4 regions of the Patulibacter ginsengiterrae genome follow, and region 2 is predicted to be linked to each of the others. Evidence: riboswitches for the same ligand, from Rfam matches in the RefSeq annotation. Region 2 holds a riboswitch; each other region holds the start of a gene.
The links. Region 2 has a riboswitch for cyclic di-AMP ahead of ACVUH9_RS11435 (transglycosylase family protein). Riboswitches for the same ligand answer to the same signal wherever they lie in the genome.
Positions count from the first base shown of each region.

Region 1: another riboswitch for cyclic di-AMP. It lies ahead of ACVUH9_RS15680 (peptidoglycan DD-metalloendopeptidase family protein); the one in region 2 lies ahead of ACVUH9_RS11435 (transglycosylase family protein).
Region 3: another riboswitch for cyclic di-AMP. It lies ahead of ACVUH9_RS13070 (septal ring lytic transglycosylase RlpA family protein); the one in region 2 lies ahead of ACVUH9_RS11435 (transglycosylase family protein).
Region 4: another riboswitch for cyclic di-AMP. It lies ahead of ACVUH9_RS07820 (peptidoglycan endopeptidase); the one in region 2 lies ahead of ACVUH9_RS11435 (transglycosylase family protein).

Region 1 covers NZ_JBWDOG010000012.1:55,188-59,469, reverse strand. The annotation lists gene ACVUH9_RS15680 (peptidoglycan DD-metalloendopeptidase family protein) at 1-1,257, opposite strand, end outside; cyclic di-AMP (ydaO/yuaA leader) riboswitch at 1,263-1,416, opposite strand; gene ACVUH9_RS15675 (ABC transporter permease) at 1,782-2,978, opposite strand; gene ACVUH9_RS15670 (ABC transporter ATP-binding protein) at 2,975-3,658, opposite strand; gene ACVUH9_RS15665 (peptidoglycan-binding protein) at 3,648-4,282, opposite strand, start outside.
Region 2 covers NZ_JBWDOG010000006.1:243,792-248,073, reverse strand. The annotation lists gene ACVUH9_RS11445 (acetyl-CoA C-acyltransferase) at 1-239, shown strand, start outside; gene ACVUH9_RS11440 (HAD family hydrolase) at 615-1,460, shown strand; cyclic di-AMP (ydaO/yuaA leader) riboswitch at 1,618-1,778, shown strand; gene ACVUH9_RS11435 (transglycosylase family protein) at 1,786-2,460, shown strand; gene ACVUH9_RS11430 (MarR family winged helix-turn-helix transcriptional regulator) at 2,522-3,028, shown strand; gene ACVUH9_RS11425 (biotin transporter BioY) at 3,138-3,737, shown strand; gene ACVUH9_RS11420 (electron transfer flavoprotein subunit beta/FixA family protein) at 4,107-4,282, shown strand, end outside.
Region 3 covers NZ_JBWDOG010000008.1:165,581-169,862, reverse strand. The annotation lists gene ACVUH9_RS13080 (sigma-70 family RNA polymerase sigma factor) at 66-1,169, opposite strand; gene ACVUH9_RS13075 (hypothetical protein) at 1,518-2,150, shown strand; cyclic di-AMP (ydaO/yuaA leader) riboswitch at 2,273-2,441, shown strand; gene ACVUH9_RS13070 (septal ring lytic transglycosylase RlpA family protein) at 2,451-3,317, shown strand; gene ACVUH9_RS13065 (fatty acid desaturase) at 3,637-4,282, opposite strand, start outside.
Region 4 covers NZ_JBWDOG010000003.1:280,632-284,913, reverse strand. The annotation lists gene pspAB (PspA-associated protein PspAB) at 1-348, shown strand, start outside; gene pspAA (PspA-associated protein PspAA) at 493-783, opposite strand; gene ACVUH9_RS07825 (PspA/IM30 family protein) at 780-1,547, opposite strand; gene ACVUH9_RS07820 (peptidoglycan endopeptidase) at 1,735-2,208, opposite strand; cyclic di-AMP (ydaO/yuaA leader) riboswitch at 2,396-2,545, opposite strand; gene ACVUH9_RS07815 (cell wall-binding repeat-containing protein) at 2,679-3,998, shown strand; gene ACVUH9_RS07810 (hypothetical protein) at 3,995-4,273, shown strand.

The sequences.
Region 1 (4,282 bases), on a different contig from region 2:
CATCCCGACGTAGCCGACGACGTCGCCGGCCTTGACCTTGGCGCCCTTCTGGACCGCGTTGCGCGACATGTGGGCGTAACACGTCTGGAGACCGTTGGCGTGATCGACGCAGACCAGGTTGCCGTAGCCACTCTGGCTGCCCGAGAACGCGACGGTCCCGGCCGCGTACGACTTGATCGCCGTCCCGATCGGCGCAGCGATGTCCATCCCCGCGTGGATCCGGCCGCCGCGCGGACCGTACGGCGAGCTCATCGTCCCGCTGATCGGCTTGGCCGTGCCCGAATCCGACGTGCCCGTGTCGGGCTCCGGGGTCGGGGTCAGCGCCGGGGCCGGCGCCGAAGCGCCGCCGGCCGAGGACGAGCCGGAGGAGGAGGACGAGCCGGAGGAGGACGAGCCGGAGGAGCTGCCCGCGGCCGCCGACGCGTCGCCGGCCGCACCGTCGCCGGTCGCGCTGCCGTTGTCGCTCGTGGCGGAGCCCGGGTCGGTCGTGGCGTCGCCGCCCTCGTCCGCCCCCGTGGACACCTGGGTGGTGCGCGCGGAGGTCGTCTCGGCGCCGCCCTGTCCGCTCCCGGCTGCCGCGGTCCGGTCGCTGGCGGCCTTCGCCCCGACCAGCACCAGGTCCTGGCTGCCGTCGGTGCGGGTCTTGGCCGAGACCACCTTCAGCTTCGGCACGCTGCCGTTGCCGGAGAGCGAGACCCCGCGGGTCGTCGCGCCCTGGGTCGCGAGCAGCGCGGTCCAGGTCTCCGGACCGACGACCCCGTCGACGACCAGCTGACGCTGGCGCTGGAAGCGCTCGACGGCGCTCTGGGTCCGGCCGCCGTAGGTGCCGTCGACGGTGATCCCGAGCCGGCCCTGGACGTTGCGGACGTCCTCGCCGGTCGCCCCGGCGGCCAGCATCGCGTGCGAGCGCGCGTCGTCGCTGACGGCGGCGAAGCTCGCGGTCACGCCGGCGCCGGTGGACCCGTCGTCGGTCGTCGTCGCGGTGTCGCCGCTGCTCGCGGCAGAGGCGCTGCTAGCGATCGGCGCGGCGCTACCGCCGACCATCGCCACGCTCATCGCCATCGCCATCTTGCGACGGCGACGGTCGCGGGCGCGCTGGACGGGGACGCTGATCCGACGCTCGCTCGCCCAGGCGGTCGAGCGCTGCCAGATCGACGGATCGGCCAGGTCCCGACCACTGACGCCAGTGGTGTACGGGAAAGATCGCACGAGCGGCGACGCGTCGCCGACCCCGTGATCACGGTGCTGTCCGGACATACCGGCTACCTCCTGTTGGAGGCCTACGAGGTGAGCTGACGGGCTCGCGCTTCAGGAGTTGCGCTACGCCGGTACCGGCGATTCGCCCCGGCGACCTTCCGGCCGCAAGTGGTTCCCCCGCCCCCGCGCATCTGACGCAGGGCTCGGCCTTGTACTCCGCAGAACACCGTAGCGAACGCCCACCGTCGGCGGCGCCGGTGGGTTATGTCGCCCTGCCCGGGGCGCGCGAGGAGGGGTGCAGGGAGGGGTCGGGCGGAGGCCCGTGACGAGGCGGAGGTCGGACCGAGCGGAGGTCGGACGGAGGCGCAGGGCGACCGGCGCCGCTCCGCGATGTGTTCGCCACCGTGGAGGTGGACAACACATCGCGCTCCCAGCGCCACCCCCGCCGGCCTCCGCCGCGCGCCCGACCGGCGGACCTCGGCCACCCCCGCGCGCCCGCCGGCCACCCGGCCCACCTCGCCCCCGCCTCCGCCGGCCACCCCGCCCGGCCCCGGCCCCGGCCCCCACCCACCGACCTCCCCCACCTACGCGCTCCGCAGCGCCTCGGTCGGCGGCAGGCGTGCCGCCCGCAGCGCCGGATAGGCCCCGGCGATCGCGCCGATCGCGACCGACGCCCCGACCCCGGCCGCCAGCGCGTCGACCGGGATCACGATCCCCCAGCCGCGACTGACCGCGAAGGCGACCGTTCCCGCCGCCCCCAGTGCGCTCCCGGCGAGGCCGCCGAGCAGCGACAGCAGCAGTGACTCGCAGACGAACTGGACGGCGATATGGCGACGGGTCGCCCCGATCGCTCGTCGCAGGCCGATCTCGCCCCGGCGCTCGAGCACCGAGATCACCATCACGTTGGCGATCCCGACCCCGCCGACGAGCAGCGCGACCGCCCCGAGCCCGAGGAACAGCCCCGTGAACGCGCTCTTGGCCTCGGCCCGGGCCGCGATCGCGTCGGACGGCCGACTGATCTGGACCTCGTCCGGTGCCTGCGGCTTGACCGACGGCGCCAGCAGCTCCCGAACCTGCGCGACGTCGTCGGCGACGGTCCGGACGTAGACCGTCGTCGGCGATCGCACCACGCGCGTGAAGGTCCGCGCGAACGGATAGCCGATCAGCGCGGTCGCGTCGAGGGCGGGATCGAGCAGGACCGGTCGCATGATCCCGACGACCGTCAGCCAGCGGTCGGCGGCGTAGACCTGGGCGCCGGGCGCCGTCACCCCCAGCCGACGCGCGGCGGTCACGCCGAGCACCACCGACGGCGTGCGCGCGCTGGCCGGGTCGAGGAACCGACCCGCCGCCAGGTCGACGCCGAGCGTCCGGGCCAGGTTCGGATCCGCCGCCGCGACCGCGAGCCCACCGGTGTCGGTGCTCGGGACGTAGGGCGAGCTGCGGACGACCGCGTCGTCGATCAGGGCGACGGCCGACGCGCCGGTCACGCTCTCGATCCCGGCCGCACCGGCCCGCGCGGTCGACGGCAGCCGCGCCTCGCTCCCGAACATGTCCTGCCCCGGCTGCACCGTGAGCAGGTTGGTGCCGATCCGGTCCAGCCGCGCGAGCAGGTTCGCCTGGCTCGACGCGCTGAGGCCGAGGATCGTCACGATCGCCGCGATCCCGATCGCGATCCCGAGCCCCGCCAACGCGGTCCGCAGCCGCCGGCTGCGCAGGCCCTCGGTACCGACGCGGAGGACGTCGAGCGGCCGCAGCCGCGAGCCCTCGGTGACGACGCTCATCGCCGCTCGTCCCCGACGATCCGGCCGTCGCGGATCTCGACCTGCCGCGGCATCGCCCCGGCCAGCTCGCGATCGTGGGTGATCACGACCACGGTCGTCCCGCGCTCGTGCAGCTCGCGCAGGAGCGCCACGATCCGCTCGCCGGAGCGGGTGTCGAGGTTGCCGGTCGGCTCGTCGGCGAAGACGATGCTCGGCCGCGCGAGCAGCGCGCGGGCGATCGCCACCCGTTGGCGCTCACCGCCGGAGAGCTCGTTGGCCCGGTGGCTGGTCCGGTGCCCGAGGCCGACGTCAGCCAGGGCCGCGGCGGCTCGCCGTCGCCGCTCGCGGCGCACGACCCCGGCGTAGAGCAGTCCCTGGGCGACGTTGTCGGTCGCGCTGATCCCGGGCAGCAGGTGGAACTGCTGGAACACGAAGCCGATCTCTCGCGCGCGGAGACCGGCCAGCTGGCGGTCGCGCATCGTGGTCACGTCGTGGCCGGCGATCCGGACCGTGCCGCTGGTCGGCCGGTCGAGCGTCCCCATCACGTGCAGCAGCGTCGACTTGCCCGAGCCCGACGGGCCGACGATCGCCAGCAGCTCGCCGCGGCCGACGGTCAGGTCGAGCCGGTCGAGCACCGTCGTGTCGCCGCCGTAGGTCTTGGTCACGCCGCACAGGAGCAGCAGCTCGTCGTCATGCGACATCCGGCACCGCCACCCGGTCGCCCTCGTGGACTCCGGGCCCGGAGACCTCGGCGAGGCCATCGGAGAACATCCCGACGCGGACCGGCACGACCGTGGTCGTGGCCCCGCGGACCACGCGTAGCGCGTACTCCCCGCCACGGTGTGCGACCAGCGCGGTCACGGGGACCGCGAGCGCCCGCCGCCGGATCTCGCGCGTGAGCGCAACGCTGACCGGCGCGTGGTCGAGCCGCCCGGCGGCCTCCGAGCTCCGCAGCCGCACGAGCACGTCCAGCTTCGCCTTCTCCTCGCCCGAGCCGCCGCCCGCCCCGCCTCCGCCGCCGTCGCCGCTCCCGCTCGAGGTGACCGGGCCGACGTCGACGATCCGGCCGCCGACGGTCCGCTGGTTCGGCAGCGTCACGGTGACGCGCGCCCCGCGCCGGGCGAGCTGCTGCTTGGCCGCGTCGAGCGGGACCCGGACCAGCCGCACCGTCGAGGTCGCCTCCAGGACGGTGGTGCCGTCGCCGAGCGGGACGCCGACGGCCGCCTCGACCGACGCGATCCGGCGCGCGCCGTCGGCGAAGACCACCTCGCCGAGCACGACCCCGCCGGTCTCCGCCCGATCCGTGGCTCGCTGCCAGCGGCGGA
Region 2 (4,282 bases):
GGGAGATCAACGAGGCGTTCGCGTCGGTCGCGCTGAACACGATCAAGGACCTCGGGATCGACGAGGACCGCGTCAACGTCAACGGCGGGGCGATCGCCCTCGGTCACCCGCTCGGCGCGTCCGGCGCCCGGATCATCGGTTCGATCCTGCTGGAGCTGCGTCGTCGCGGCGGCGGCTACGGCATCGCCACCGCGTGCTCCGGCACCGGCCAGGGCGACGCCATCCTGATCAAGGTCTAAGCGGTCGCGTCTGCGGCGGCCGTATGCCGTCGCATCTCGGCCCGCGTGGGCCTCGGCAGGCCTAGCGGCCAGCTCTCGGGCCCACGCGAGCCGACCTGCTCGGCCTACGACCACCTCAGACGCAACCGCTGCGGTTGGTCTGCGGCGGCCGTGGACGCGGCGCATCTCGGCACGCACGGGGCTCGGCAGGAGTGGCGTCCAGCTCTCGGGGTGGGCGGGCCGGTCTCCCGACCTGCTCGGCCTACGACCACCTCAGACGCAACCGCTGCGGTTGGTTCGAGCTGAGACGCCGCCCGCGGCCCCCGCAGCCGTGGGTGAGCCGTTGTTCGCAGCGTGTTCACGTCGGGTGAAGGGTTGCTCGCTACCCTCCCTCGCGTGTCCGCCGATCCGACGCCAGAGTCCGCTACGCCGACCGAGCCGGTGGCCGCGGACGAGCCGAGCGGCCTGCGGGCCGCGGCCTTCTTCGACCTCGACAAGACCCTGGTCGCGGGCTCGTCGGGCTTCTACTGGGCTCGCGCGGCGGCCGCCTACGGGCTGATCTCGCGCCGACGGCTGGCCGCCGACGGCTGGGAGAACCTCAAGTTCCGGCTGCGCGGCTCGACCGACGACAGCACCCGCCGGGTCTGGGAGCGGGTCGGCGAGTTCATCGCCGGCCAGCGCGTCCGCGACTTCGAGCGGCTGTCGCCGCGGGTCCTCGCCGGGCTGCTGCCGCGGCTCTACCCGGAGATGCTGGCGATCGCCTGGGAGCACCAGGACGAGGGCCGGCCGATCTACATCGTCACCGCCTCGGCGCAGGACACTGCCGAGATGATCGCCCACGTCCTCTACTTCGACGGCGGCGTCGGCGCCCCGCTCGAGACCCGTGACGGCCGCTACACCGGCCGGCTGGCGGGGCCGATGACCTACCGCGAGGGCAAGGTCGAGGCGATCCGGGCGCTGGCCGAGCGCGACGGCCTCGACCTCGAGGCCTCGTGGGGGTACTCGGACAGCGAGTCCGACCTGCCGATGCTGCGTGCCGTCGGGCATCCGGTCGCGGTCAACCCGGACAAGCCGCTCGCCCGCGTCGCCAAGCAGGAGGGCTGGGAGGTCATCCGCCTGGAGCGGCTGACCTCGCACCTCAAGACCGGCGTCGCGCTGGCCGCGGTCGCCGCGCTCGGCGGGCTCGGTCGGGCCGCCGCCGCGGGCCGGCCGGTCGGTGGCGTCGGACGTCGCCGCGGCTGATCCCGGGGCCGCCGATCGCGCGGCGCGGCGCGTCCGACGGTCGGCCGATCCCGGTGGGTTCACGGCCCATCCTTCGCCGGTTCGCGGCGAGCCGGGAAGTAGACGCGGTAGAGCTGGCGCGGCGCCGCTCGCCGCGGCTTCGCTAGGATTCCGGTCTCCATAACCCATGCCGAGTTCCCACCGCACGTCGGTGGGGAGCGGGGGACCCACTGATCGCCGTCACGGCGATCCGGGGCGAATCGCCGGAATCTCCGGTGTAGCGCACGTCTCAGAGCGCGAGCCCGTCAGCTAACCCCGTAGGCGCTAGAGACGAAGGACGTACCCCGTGAGTCACTCTCGCGAACCGGACGCCACGCTTGCGTGGCGTCGCAGCCTGCGGGCGTCGCAGGCCCGCCGTACCGCCGCCGCCAGCACCCGTCGCTGGAGCCGTCGCCGCCGTGTCACCGTGACCACGATGGTCGTCGCCGCACTGGGCTTCGGCGGCGTGGCCACCGCCCAGTCGACCTCCGGTGGCGGCTCGGGTGGCGGTGCGGCCCAGACCCAGACGAGCAGCGCCTCGGTCCAGGCCGTCCAGACGAAGCTCGGCGTGCCGGCCGACGGCGTCGTCGGCCCGCAGACCCGCAAGGCGCTGCGCGGCTTCCAGCGCTCCGCCGGGATCGGCGTCGACGGCGTGATCGGGCCGGAGACGCTCGGTGCGATGGGCCTGAAGGTCGGTGCCCAGGCCAGCGACCGCTCGGTCGCCCGCAAGGCGTCCTCGGCCGCCGGCTCCTCGGTCAGCCCGACCCTGGCCAAGATCGCCCGGTGCGAGTCCGGGGGCGACCCGACCGCGATCTCGTCGAACGGGACGTACCGCGGCAAGTACCAGTTCGATCGCCAGACCTGGCGCGCCAACGGCGGCAGCGGCGATCCCGCCGCGGCCTCGGAGGCGACCCAGGACCGGATCGCCGCCCGGTTGCTCGCCGCCCGGGGCACCGCCCCGTGGCCGGTCTGCGGCCGCTGAGGCGACTGCGTGACACGCTCCGGCCGGGCTCCCGGCCGGAGCGTGTGACAGCCTTGGGACGGTGACGAGCCCCCTGCGCATCGACCCGATCGCCGAGGCGCGCCGGCACTGGACGGACCGTTGGGGACCGGAGCCCGCGCGTCCGATGGCGGCGGTCACGTCGATCATGCGCGTCCAGCAGATCCTGCTCGCGCAGCTCAACGCGTTGCTGCGTCCGCACGGCCTGACCTTCCCGCGCTACGAGGCGCTGATGCTGCTCTCGTTCACCCGCGGCGGCGCGCTCCCGCTCGGCAAGATCGGCGAGCGGCTCCAGGTCCACCGGACCAGCGTCACCAACATCGTCGACAAGCTCGAGCAGGACGGCTTCGTCCGGCGCGTGCCGCACGCCTCCGACCGCCGCGCGACGCTGGCGGAGATCACCGACCGAGGGCGGCAGGTCGCCGAGGCGGCCACCCTCGAGATGAACGCGTTCGGGTTCGGGTTCGAGGCGCTGGAGCCGGACGAGCAGGAGCGGCTGACCGCCCTGCTGGAGGCGGTTCGGCGGGCCGAAGGCGACTTCGTCGGCTGAGCCGGTGAGTCTGGTCGTGGCCCCCCGGCCGGCGGGGACCGCGCCGGCAGCACCGCGTTCCGGGGGCCTGGTGCGCAATAGTCCCCGGCTCCACGTCAAGGAGCTGTAGATGAGCACAGTCACTGCCCCGGGAGCGGCCGCCGCCCCCCGTCTTGTCCTCGCCGACGTTCTTCCGGGAGCGCGCGTCCGCGACGCGGTCCTCGTCATGTTCGGTGCGCTGTTCACCGGTCTGATGGCGCAGATCGTGATCCCGATGACGCCAGTCCCGATGACCGGCCAGACGCTCGCCGTCGGCCTCGTCGGCGCGACGCTCGGCTTCCGCCGTGGCGTGCTGTCGATGCTGCTCTACGTTGCGCTCGGCTTCGTCCTGCCGGTCTACGCCGAAGGCGCGTCGGGCATCCACCACCTCTGGGGCGCCAGCGGCGGCTACATCGTCGGCTTCGTGCTCGCGACCGCGGCGATCGGCTGGATGGCCGAGCGTGGCGCCGACCGCAAGATCGCCTACGCGTTCCTGGCCTTCGTCGTCGCCCAGCTGCTGGTCTTCGTGCCGGGCCTGATCGTCCTGAAGGCGGTCAGCGGCATGGATTGGTCGAACACGATCCACTACGGCTTCACGATCTTCATCCTCGGTGGCCTCGCGAAGGCCGTCGTCGGTGGCCTCGCGATGCCGTCGGCCTGGCGGCTCGTCCGCCGCTACGAGAAGCACTAGCACCCGGCTGACGGTCGGCTTCGGCCGGCCGTCGGTCGCCGTCGCCCTCCGGCGACGAACCCGTAGGCCGGTCTGTCCGGACCTGCATCGACCACCGTGCGCGAGTGCTCGATGGAGGGATAGGATCGCGCGGTACGCGTGCTCGGAGAGGCGTCGCAGCCGGTCTGGCGCCTCCCGGCGCACAGGCCGGAAACGGCCTTCCCGGCAGGGTTCGAGCGCGCGGCGCAGCTGGCCGTACCCACCCTGCCGAAGCCACGGAAGCTACCGTCGGTTGGAAGTCGTATCCTTGGGGCGGCAACGTCCGATTGACTCGTCAGTCAACCGCGCTACACTCCCGTCCGCCCGTTTGCCCCCCGAGGAGGCTCACAAGTGACAAAGATCGTCGTCCTGGTGAAAGAGGTCCCGGACGCGGCCGTTCAGAAGCATGTCGATCCCGCTACCGGTCGTCTGGACCGTAGTGGCGAGAAGACGCTGAACCCGTTCGATACCCATGCGATCGAGGCCGCGCTGCAGCTCAAGGAGAGCGGCGCGCTGCCCGTCGAAGA
Region 3 (4,282 bases), on a different contig from region 2:
GGCCAGTAGTGCCGAGCGAGCTGCGTGCCGAGATGCGCCGGTATCCGCGCGCCTCGCGCCGCCCGCTAGGCGACGTCGCGGAGCTTCTGAGCCTCCGCGAGCGACTGCAGCTTCTTCAGCGACTGGTTCTCGATCTGGCGGATCCGCTCACGCGTGACGTTGAAGCGGTGGCCGACCTCGTCGAGCGTGCACGGCTTCTCGCCGCCGAGCCCGTAGCGCAGCTCCAACACGCGACGCTCGCGGTAGGAGAGGTTCTCCAGCGCCTCGCGGAGGTGCTCCTTGGTCAGGATCTCCGCCGCGCGCTCGTACGGGGACTCCGCACGCTCGTCGGCGATGAACTGACCGAACTCGGACTCCTCCTCGTCGCCGACCGGCTTCTCCAGCGAGACCGGGGCCTGGGCCGACCGCTTGATCGACTCGACCTCCTCGGGGTCGATGCCGGTGACCTCGGCGATCTCCTCCGGGGTGGGCTCACGACCGAGCTCCGTGACGAGCTTGCGCTCGGCGCGGCCGATCTTGTTGAGCTTCTCGACGACGTGGACCGGAATCCGGATCGTGCGGGCCTTGTCGGCCAGCGCGCGGGCGATCGCCTGGCGGATCCACCACGTGGCGTACGTGGAGAACTTGAAGCCCTTGCGGTAGTCGAACTTCTCCGCGGCACGGACCAGGCCGAGCGTCCCCTCCTGGATCAGGTCGAGGAACGGCAGGCCCTGGTTGCGGTAGTTCTTCGCGATCGAGACGACCAGGCGCAGGTTCGACTCGACCATCTTCTGCTTGGCGTCGAGGTCGCCGCGCTCGATCCGCTTGGCGAGATCGACTTCCTCGGCGGCGGTCAGCAGGCGGACCTTGCCGATGTCCTTGAGGAACAGCTGGAGGCTGTCCGTCGTCATGTCGGGGCGCAGGTCCAGCGGCGTGGCCACGCGCTTCTTGCGGGTCCGCTTGTCCGGCGCGCGCTCGACCTGCGTCGCCGAATGCGCCGGATCGATCTCGTCGACGAGCTCGATCTCGATCTTCTCGAGGTACGTGTTGAGCTCCTCGACGTCCGAGTCGTCGAAGTCCAGTTCGGCGATCGCCTTCTGAACCTCGGCGTGCGTCAGCACACCGAGCGTCTGGCCCCGGTGGACCAGCGTCTTGACCTCTTCGAGTTCCTGGAATTCAACTGCAGACATATATGAGGCGTCCCATCGGCGCTCCGTCGACCTTCGACGGGGCGGAAATGCATAAGAGAAGAGAGGAGCGCGCGTCGGCCGAATCAGTTGTCAGGCGCAAGCGGCCCAGGCTACCGACAGCGTTTCCACAGTCTACCACGCCGTGAGCGCTGCTTCCCGCGTGCGTAGCGCGAGTCGCAGGCCTCGGAGTGATGTCAGGGTTGAGTACACCGCCCGAGCCGAAAAGGTGCACTGCCTGGGCGGAAAATACCGCCGAAACGGGGCTCGTGTGCCCAATCGCACGCCCCAAGTGCACGATCGTGCGCGCCAGGTGCAGATTCCGGCCAAGTGCGCGACGATAGCCCGACGATGGCCGACGCTGATCAGGGCAAGGACCGGACCGACGAGGGCGGCGTCCTCGGCAACCTGCCGTCGACCCGGCCCCAGCGGCGGAGTCGACGGCGCACACCCAACGACGATGCGGCGGCGGGCTCCTCCCGCTCCGGCTCCGGGACCGCGAAGGCCGCAGCCCGGGGCACGACCGCGACCAAGGGCTCCTCGGCGGCCGCGAAGGCCGGCGGCGTCCGGAAGCCGACGGGCAGCGGCGCGTCCGGAACGGGCAAGGCGACGGCAGCGACGAAGGCCGGCGGCAGCGCGACCAAGGCCGGCGCACCCAAGGTCGGGGCCGTGCCGGCCGAGAGCACCCGCAGCTCGGCACCCAAGCGCGGCAGCGCCACCAAGACCGGCGCCCGGGCTGCGACCGGCGCCTCCCCCGCGACGCCGCCGAAGCGCGGCCCTGCGGCCCACGGCACCCGGCGGACCGCCGCCCCGACCGCGATCCCCCCCGTCCCGCCCGCACCGCGCTCCGGCTGGGCGACCCCGGCCCCGCCCGAGTCCGACGACGCCCGCGGCGGGCTCGACGTCGGGGCCATCGTCGGCGGCGCCGTGCGGACCGGCGAGCGGCTCGTACGCGGCGTGCTGCGCCGGATCACCCCGCGCTGAGCCCCACCCGGCCGCCAGGTCGTCGGACCGACCGAACGCTCGGTCCGACCCGTCCGCCCGTCACCACCGACGCCGTCCGGACCGACCCCGGAGGGCCGAGGACGCGCCGGAGTTCTGTGCCATACTTCCGGCCGCCGAGTTCGGGACGACCTGATCGTCTCGAAACGGGGGACCCACTGTGAGCGACCTGAGAAGGCTGCTTGCTGGGGCGAATCGGACCGGTTCAGGTCCGTAGCGCACTCGTTCCGCGCGAGCCCGACAGCTCACCTCGTAGGCGCAGAACGAGACCCATTGGATTCCGTGACCGCACTGAGCTTCGCGCGTCGCACTGCCGTCCTGACCGGCATGCTGACGTTGTTCGCCCTCCCTGCTGCCGCTTCTGCGGCCGAGGCCCCCGAGGGCAGTCCCGCCGTGACCGGCGGCGTCACCCCCGCGACGACGGCCGCGACCGACGCCGCGACCCCCGCTCCGGCCCTCGGCAGCCCCGCCCCCGCCCCGGCGATCGTCACCTCCGCCGAGCTGGGCGGCGCCGGCAGCTGGACCGCCTCCGGCTCGACCGCACTGGGTCGCCCCGTCAAGATCAGCGGCAGCTTCCGCTCCGCGCTCGCCGGCAAGGCGATCCGCGTCGAGCGCCGCAGCCCCGCCGGCAACTGGATGCGGGCGACCACCGGCCGGATCCGCTCCAACGGCCGCTTCGTCACCTACTGGCGGACCAGCTCGACCCGCTACCACGAGCTGCGGGTCGTGCTCGCCACCACCGCCGCGAGCAAGCCGCAGGCCTCCAGCACCCCCCAGGCGAGCACCCGCGTGACCGCCGACCAGGCCGGCACCGTCAACGTCGTCGTGCTCGGCCAGGCCAAGGCCACCTGGTACGGCCCCGGCTTCTACGGCCGCACGACGGCCTGCGGCCTCACCCTCCAGAAGAGCACCGTCGGCGTCGCCCACCGGACCCTGCCCTGCGGCACCCAGGTCGAGGTCCGGATGGGCGGCAAGCGCGCCGTCGTCCCGGTGATCGACCGCGGCCCGTTCGCCAACGGCGCCGCCTTCGACCTGACCAAGAACGTCGCCGACGAGATCGGCCTCGACGGGGTCGGCCAGGTCCAATTCGTCCAGCGCGACGACCTCGACCGGCTCGAGACGCCGGCCAAGGCCCCGGCGATCAACTAGTCGCGTCGGCGCGCTCGTTCCGGGCGCACCACGGGGTCCGCGGGTCGCCGCACCCGCCGCGGTGCCGCGGTGCCACAAGCGACTGATGCGGATATAGGGTCCTATAGGCGGTAAATCCGCATCAGTTCGGGGGCCCCGTCTCGAGGCGCCCCATCTCCGACCGCGCCCCGCCCCCGAGGGAGGCGCCCCGTCTCCGAGGCCCCCATCTCCGACGGCGCCCCCGTCTCGAGGCGCCCCCATCTCCGACGGCGCCCCCGTCTCGAGGCGCCCCCATCTCCGACGGGAGGGACCCATCCCCCAGGCGCCCCGTCTCGTCCGCCTAGTGCTCGTGATCCAGCGCGCGGAGCCGGCGGACCTCGTCGGCGGTCAGCGGACGACCGCGAGGGTCGACCATCGCCGGGTCGTTGGCCAGGTAGGCCGACTCGTTCTTCCGCCAGACCGCGATGTAGCGGTAGAACGGCACGATCGGGTGCAGGTGATGGACCAGGTGGTAGTTCTGGTAGAGCAGCAGCGGCGTCAGCAGCCGCTCCATCCCGATGATGTTGCGGGTCGTCCTGAAGCGGTCGGTCTTCGCCGTGTCGTGGAGCCCGTGGTGCGGGAGCCAGTCGAACGACCAGGCCAGCAGGAACAGCGCGATCCGCGACGGGACGAAGTAGAAGAGCAGCAGCTCGAGCCCGTGGCCGGTGGCGATCAGCGCGCCCAGGATCGCGAGCACGACGACCAGCGAGACCAGCGACTCGAGCTTCTCCGCCCGCGGGCGCGCGCCCAGGCGCGAGCCGTAGAACCGCAGGTACTGGAGGTCGATCGTCGCCCACCGCAGCGGCAGCAGCCAGCTCGGCCCGCCCTGCGTGTAGTGGTCGGGATCGGAGCCGTCGGTGTGGTTGGTGAACCGGTGGTGCTGCATGTGGATGAAGCGGAACACGCCGTGGCTGCCGATGAAGATGAAGAACGGCAGCGAGAGCCGG
Region 4 (4,282 bases), on a different contig from region 2:
CGCGACGACGCCTACGGCTACCGCTGGATGGTCCTCAAGGACTCCGACGTCGACGATCAGGTGATCGGCGTCAACTCGGTGATGGAGTCGCTCCAGGCCGGCGGCTACGCCGACCGCGTGCTCTGCGCCGTGTTCGCGATGCGCGAGGAGCCGACCTCACGGCTGCTGCACCTGGTCTACCTCGCCAAGCGCGGCACCTGGTACCCGTTCGTCCCGCTTCCGGGTGCGGCCAAGGAGCGCGACCGCGAGCGTGAGCTGCAGCTCCGCGCGGTGCTCTCCCCGATGATGCCGCTCGAGCCCGAGATGGACCGCTGGTACCCGCTCTGGGGCGCTCCGCTCGGCGGCTGAGCCCCCGAAGGACCGCGGGCACGGGTAGACCGGTCCGAGCCGCCGGGTCGGCGGCAACGTGGTCCGCAGGCCCGGGGCCCCCGCTCGACGCGGGGACCCCGGCACGCCACGTACCCGATTCGGGACGCTCAGGCGTCCCGGACCTCAGGCCTCGGTGCGGTCGGGAACCAGTCCCTCGCCCGTGAACTCGCGGCCGGCTTCCTCGAAGCTGAAGTCGTCGGCCGGGATCAGGACGTCGCTGCTGGTCAGCTCGTCGTCGCCGAGTGGCACCCCGCGCTCGCGCACGAAGGCCAGCAGCTGCGCGAACCGCTCGCGGTAGGCCGCCTCGTCCCCCGCGTCGACCGCGGTCACGATCGCGTCGTCGATCTCGTTCAGCGCGGGGTGTTCGGCGTCGTCGAGCCGATACTGCTTGTCGTTGAAGATCCGGACGATCACGCGCCCGGCTCCTGGGCCTTCTCCGGCGACCCCTGATCGATCTGCGCGGCCGGCGTGCCGCCGCTGAGCTCGGCCTTCATCCGCTCCAGCTCGGAGTCGACCTGCGAGCCGCTGGTCAGCGCCTCGAGCTGGCGGTCGATGTCGTCCTTGCCGCTCCCGAGCTCACCGATGTCGCCGAGCGTGCCGGCTGCCTCGAGTTCCGCGACCGCGTCCGCACGGGCGCGCATGTTCTCGGTCTTGTCGGTGGCGCGCTGCATCGCCATGCCGACCTCGGCCATCGACTCGCCGACGCCGCTGGCGGCCTCGGAGATCCGGACCTGGGCCTCAGCGGCGCTGTACTGCGCCTTGATGACCTCCTTCTTGGTCCGGAACTGCTCGATCTTCACCCGCAGCTTCTGCTCGTTGGCGATCAGCGTCTCCTGCTGATTCTCCAACTCGGCGATCTGGGCGTCCTGGCCCTGGAGCTCGTTCTGGATCAGCGTCTTGCGCTCGAGCGCCGTGCGGGCCAGCTCTTCGTTGCCGGCGGCGAGCGCCTGGCGGGCCTGGGTGTCGAGCTTGACGACGGCCTGCTGCTGCTTGTCGGACTGCAGCTGCAGGCGCTTCTTCGCGGTAACGATGTCCGCGATGCCCTTCTTGACGTTCTGCAGGTTCTCCAGCTGCTTCTGGTAGCTGTAGTCGAGCGTCTCGCCCGGGTCTTCAGCCTTGTCCAGAACGCGGGACAACTTGGCCTTGATGGTGTTGGACATGCGGCCGCCGAGACCCATGTGGTCCTCCTTGTGGCGTGTGCGGGGAACTGCCCGCACAGCCTACCGATCCAGGCTCAAGCAACCGTCAACGACGAAGGGCACCGCGATGCGGTGCCCTCTCGTCCTCCCCGACCGAGCGAATCGGCCGGAAACCCCGTCCCCGACCCGCGAACGGGTCGAGCCGGAGTTGGTCCCTACAGGCGGGTTAGAGCCCGGCCGGGTGCACGACGTCGAACGACGCCGCGTCCTTGCGGTTGTTCGGGCGCCACTGCGGGCCCTTGAGGCGGCTCGTGTCGGCGGCGGCCGACGTGTCGAGGCGGAGACCGGCGATCACGGCGTAGGCGTGACCCTGGTTGCCGTAGACCGAGATCCACTGGCCGACGCCGGACTCGGCGGCAGCCCACTCGCCGTCGAACTCGTACGAGGAGAGCGGCGTCTTGAGGAGGTTGGCCCCGATCAGCGCGTAGCTGATGGTGCCGGAGCAGTCGTAGCCGGAGTCCTCGACCCGGGCGTGTCCGCCGCCCCACTTGTACGGCTTGCCGACGATCTTGTTCGCAGCGATCACGGCCGTCTGAACGGCGGCCGGGGCCTGCAGCGGGACCCGAGCGAAGTAGGCGGTGCGCCCGTCGACGGTCTTGCCCTTGTACCGCTTGGCGCGGACGCCGGCGGTGGTCTGCATGCCGGCGGGGATCGCGACGGCGCCAGCGGCGGCGGGAGCCGCAGCGGCGGGGTCAGCGGGGGCCGTAGCGGCCGGCTCGACCGGCGTCAGACCACCGGTCCGAGGGGTTGCTGCAGACGCGGTGCCGGCGATTCCGACGGCAAGCACCGCGGACAAGGCCATAGCTCGAGTAGTGAAGCGCACGTAACTGTTCTCTTTCGTCGGCCTACGGGGTTAGCTGACGGGCTAGCGCAGAAAGAGCCAGCGCTTCCACCGGAAGACCGGTGAATTAGCCCCAAGGAACATGTGGTTCCCCCGCTCACCGGGAACGACCCCGGCGATTCGGCTTGCGGCACAGTATCAGGGCCAGCGCAATGTGTCACCCAGCCCTGCACCTGATCCTGCAACGTGCGGGAATCGGCGCACCGCGGAGAGCAGCACGCGAGCGGGAGGGGCGCGGGCCGCGGGCCGTGCGGGTAGCGTTCAGCCCGATGCGCACGGAACGGGTCTGTCCTCGCCGCGCCCCGGTCCTGCTGGCTGCGCTGGTGACCGGGGCCGTTGCCCTCACCGGTTGCGGCGGCGACGGCGACAAGCCACCGTCGCCGTTCGTCGCGCCCAAGGGCGAGTCGAAGGCCGCTGCCAACCTCGGCTTTCCGGTCGTCGCCACGCGCAACACCACCCGCACCGCGACCAACGACCCGGACGACGCTGCGGCCGGGATCGCGCGCGCCATCTACTCGGGCGGCGCGGCCGAGACCCAGGCCCGCGTGGTCACGCTGGTCGACCGCAACGACTGGCGGACGGCGCTCGCGGCGACCTCGCTGATGGCGACGCCGATCGGCGCCCCGATCCTGTTCAGCGACGGCAACGAGCTGCCCGCGGCCACGACCGAGGCGCTGACCGCGCTCCGCCCCGTCGGCAGCGACGTCGCCGGGGGCGCCCAGGCGATCCGGATCGGCAACGTCGGCCGTCCCTCCGGCCTCCGCACCTCCGACGTCGGCGGCGCCGACTCCTACGAGCTCGCGCTGGCGATCGACCGCTTCGGTGCCGCCGCCCGCAGCCGCTCGAGCAACCGGGTGGTCGTCGTCAGCGGCGACCAGCCGGCGTTCGCGGTCCCCGCCGCCTCGTGGCTGGCCAAGACCGGCGACCCGGTCGCCTTCGTCACCAAGGACGCGATCCCGCCGGCGACCGCCCGCCAGCTGCGGACCCACCCCGGCGCCAAGCTCTACGTGCTCGGCCCCGACAGCGCGATCTCCCCCGCGGTCGCCAAGCAGCTGCGCCGCTACGGGACCGTCCGCCGGATCGGCGACCCCGACCCGGTCAAGAACGCGATCGCCTTCGCCCGCTTCAGCGACGGCGCGTTCGGCTGGAACGTCAACGAGCCCGGCCACGGCTTCACCTTCGCGCGGGCGGGCGACCCGCTGCCCGCGATCACCCTCGCGCCGCTGTCGGCGACCGGCCTGCACGGCCCGCTGCTGCTGCTCGACAGCGCCAGCAAGCTGCCCGAGCCCGTCCGCCAGTACCTGCTCGACGTCCAGCCCGGCTACCAGAACGACCCTGCTCGCGGCGTGTACAACCGCGGCTGGCTGACCGGTGACGTCGGCGCGATCGACGTCGCGGTCCAGTCGCAGCTCGACGCGCTGATGGAGATCGTCCCCGTCCGCGGCGCGACGACGGCCCCGAACCCCGCAACGACGACCGGCGCGACGCCCGCGCCGAAGACCGGGACCACGACGACCGGCACCCGGACCACGGGCACCACGTCGGCGCCCACCCCTCCCCCGAAGTCCGAGACGAAGAAGACCCCATGAGCGAAGCCGAACGCCCCGACCACCGCAACCTCGGTGCCGCGGTCACGATCGACGACATCCGCGAGCTGACCGGCGCCGCGACGCCGCACTTCGCGCAGCAGATCCGCAACCGCGTCGCCCGGCTGATCGCGGACCTGCCCGCCGACCATCCCGCGCGCCGGATCGGTGAGAGCGAGATCATCCGCCTGACCGAGCTCGGGCGCAGCGGCGAGGTCCGCGGGACCCCGGCCCAGCCCGGCATGCCCGGACTGCCGTCGACGGCCCTGCCGAAGTGACCCCGCGCT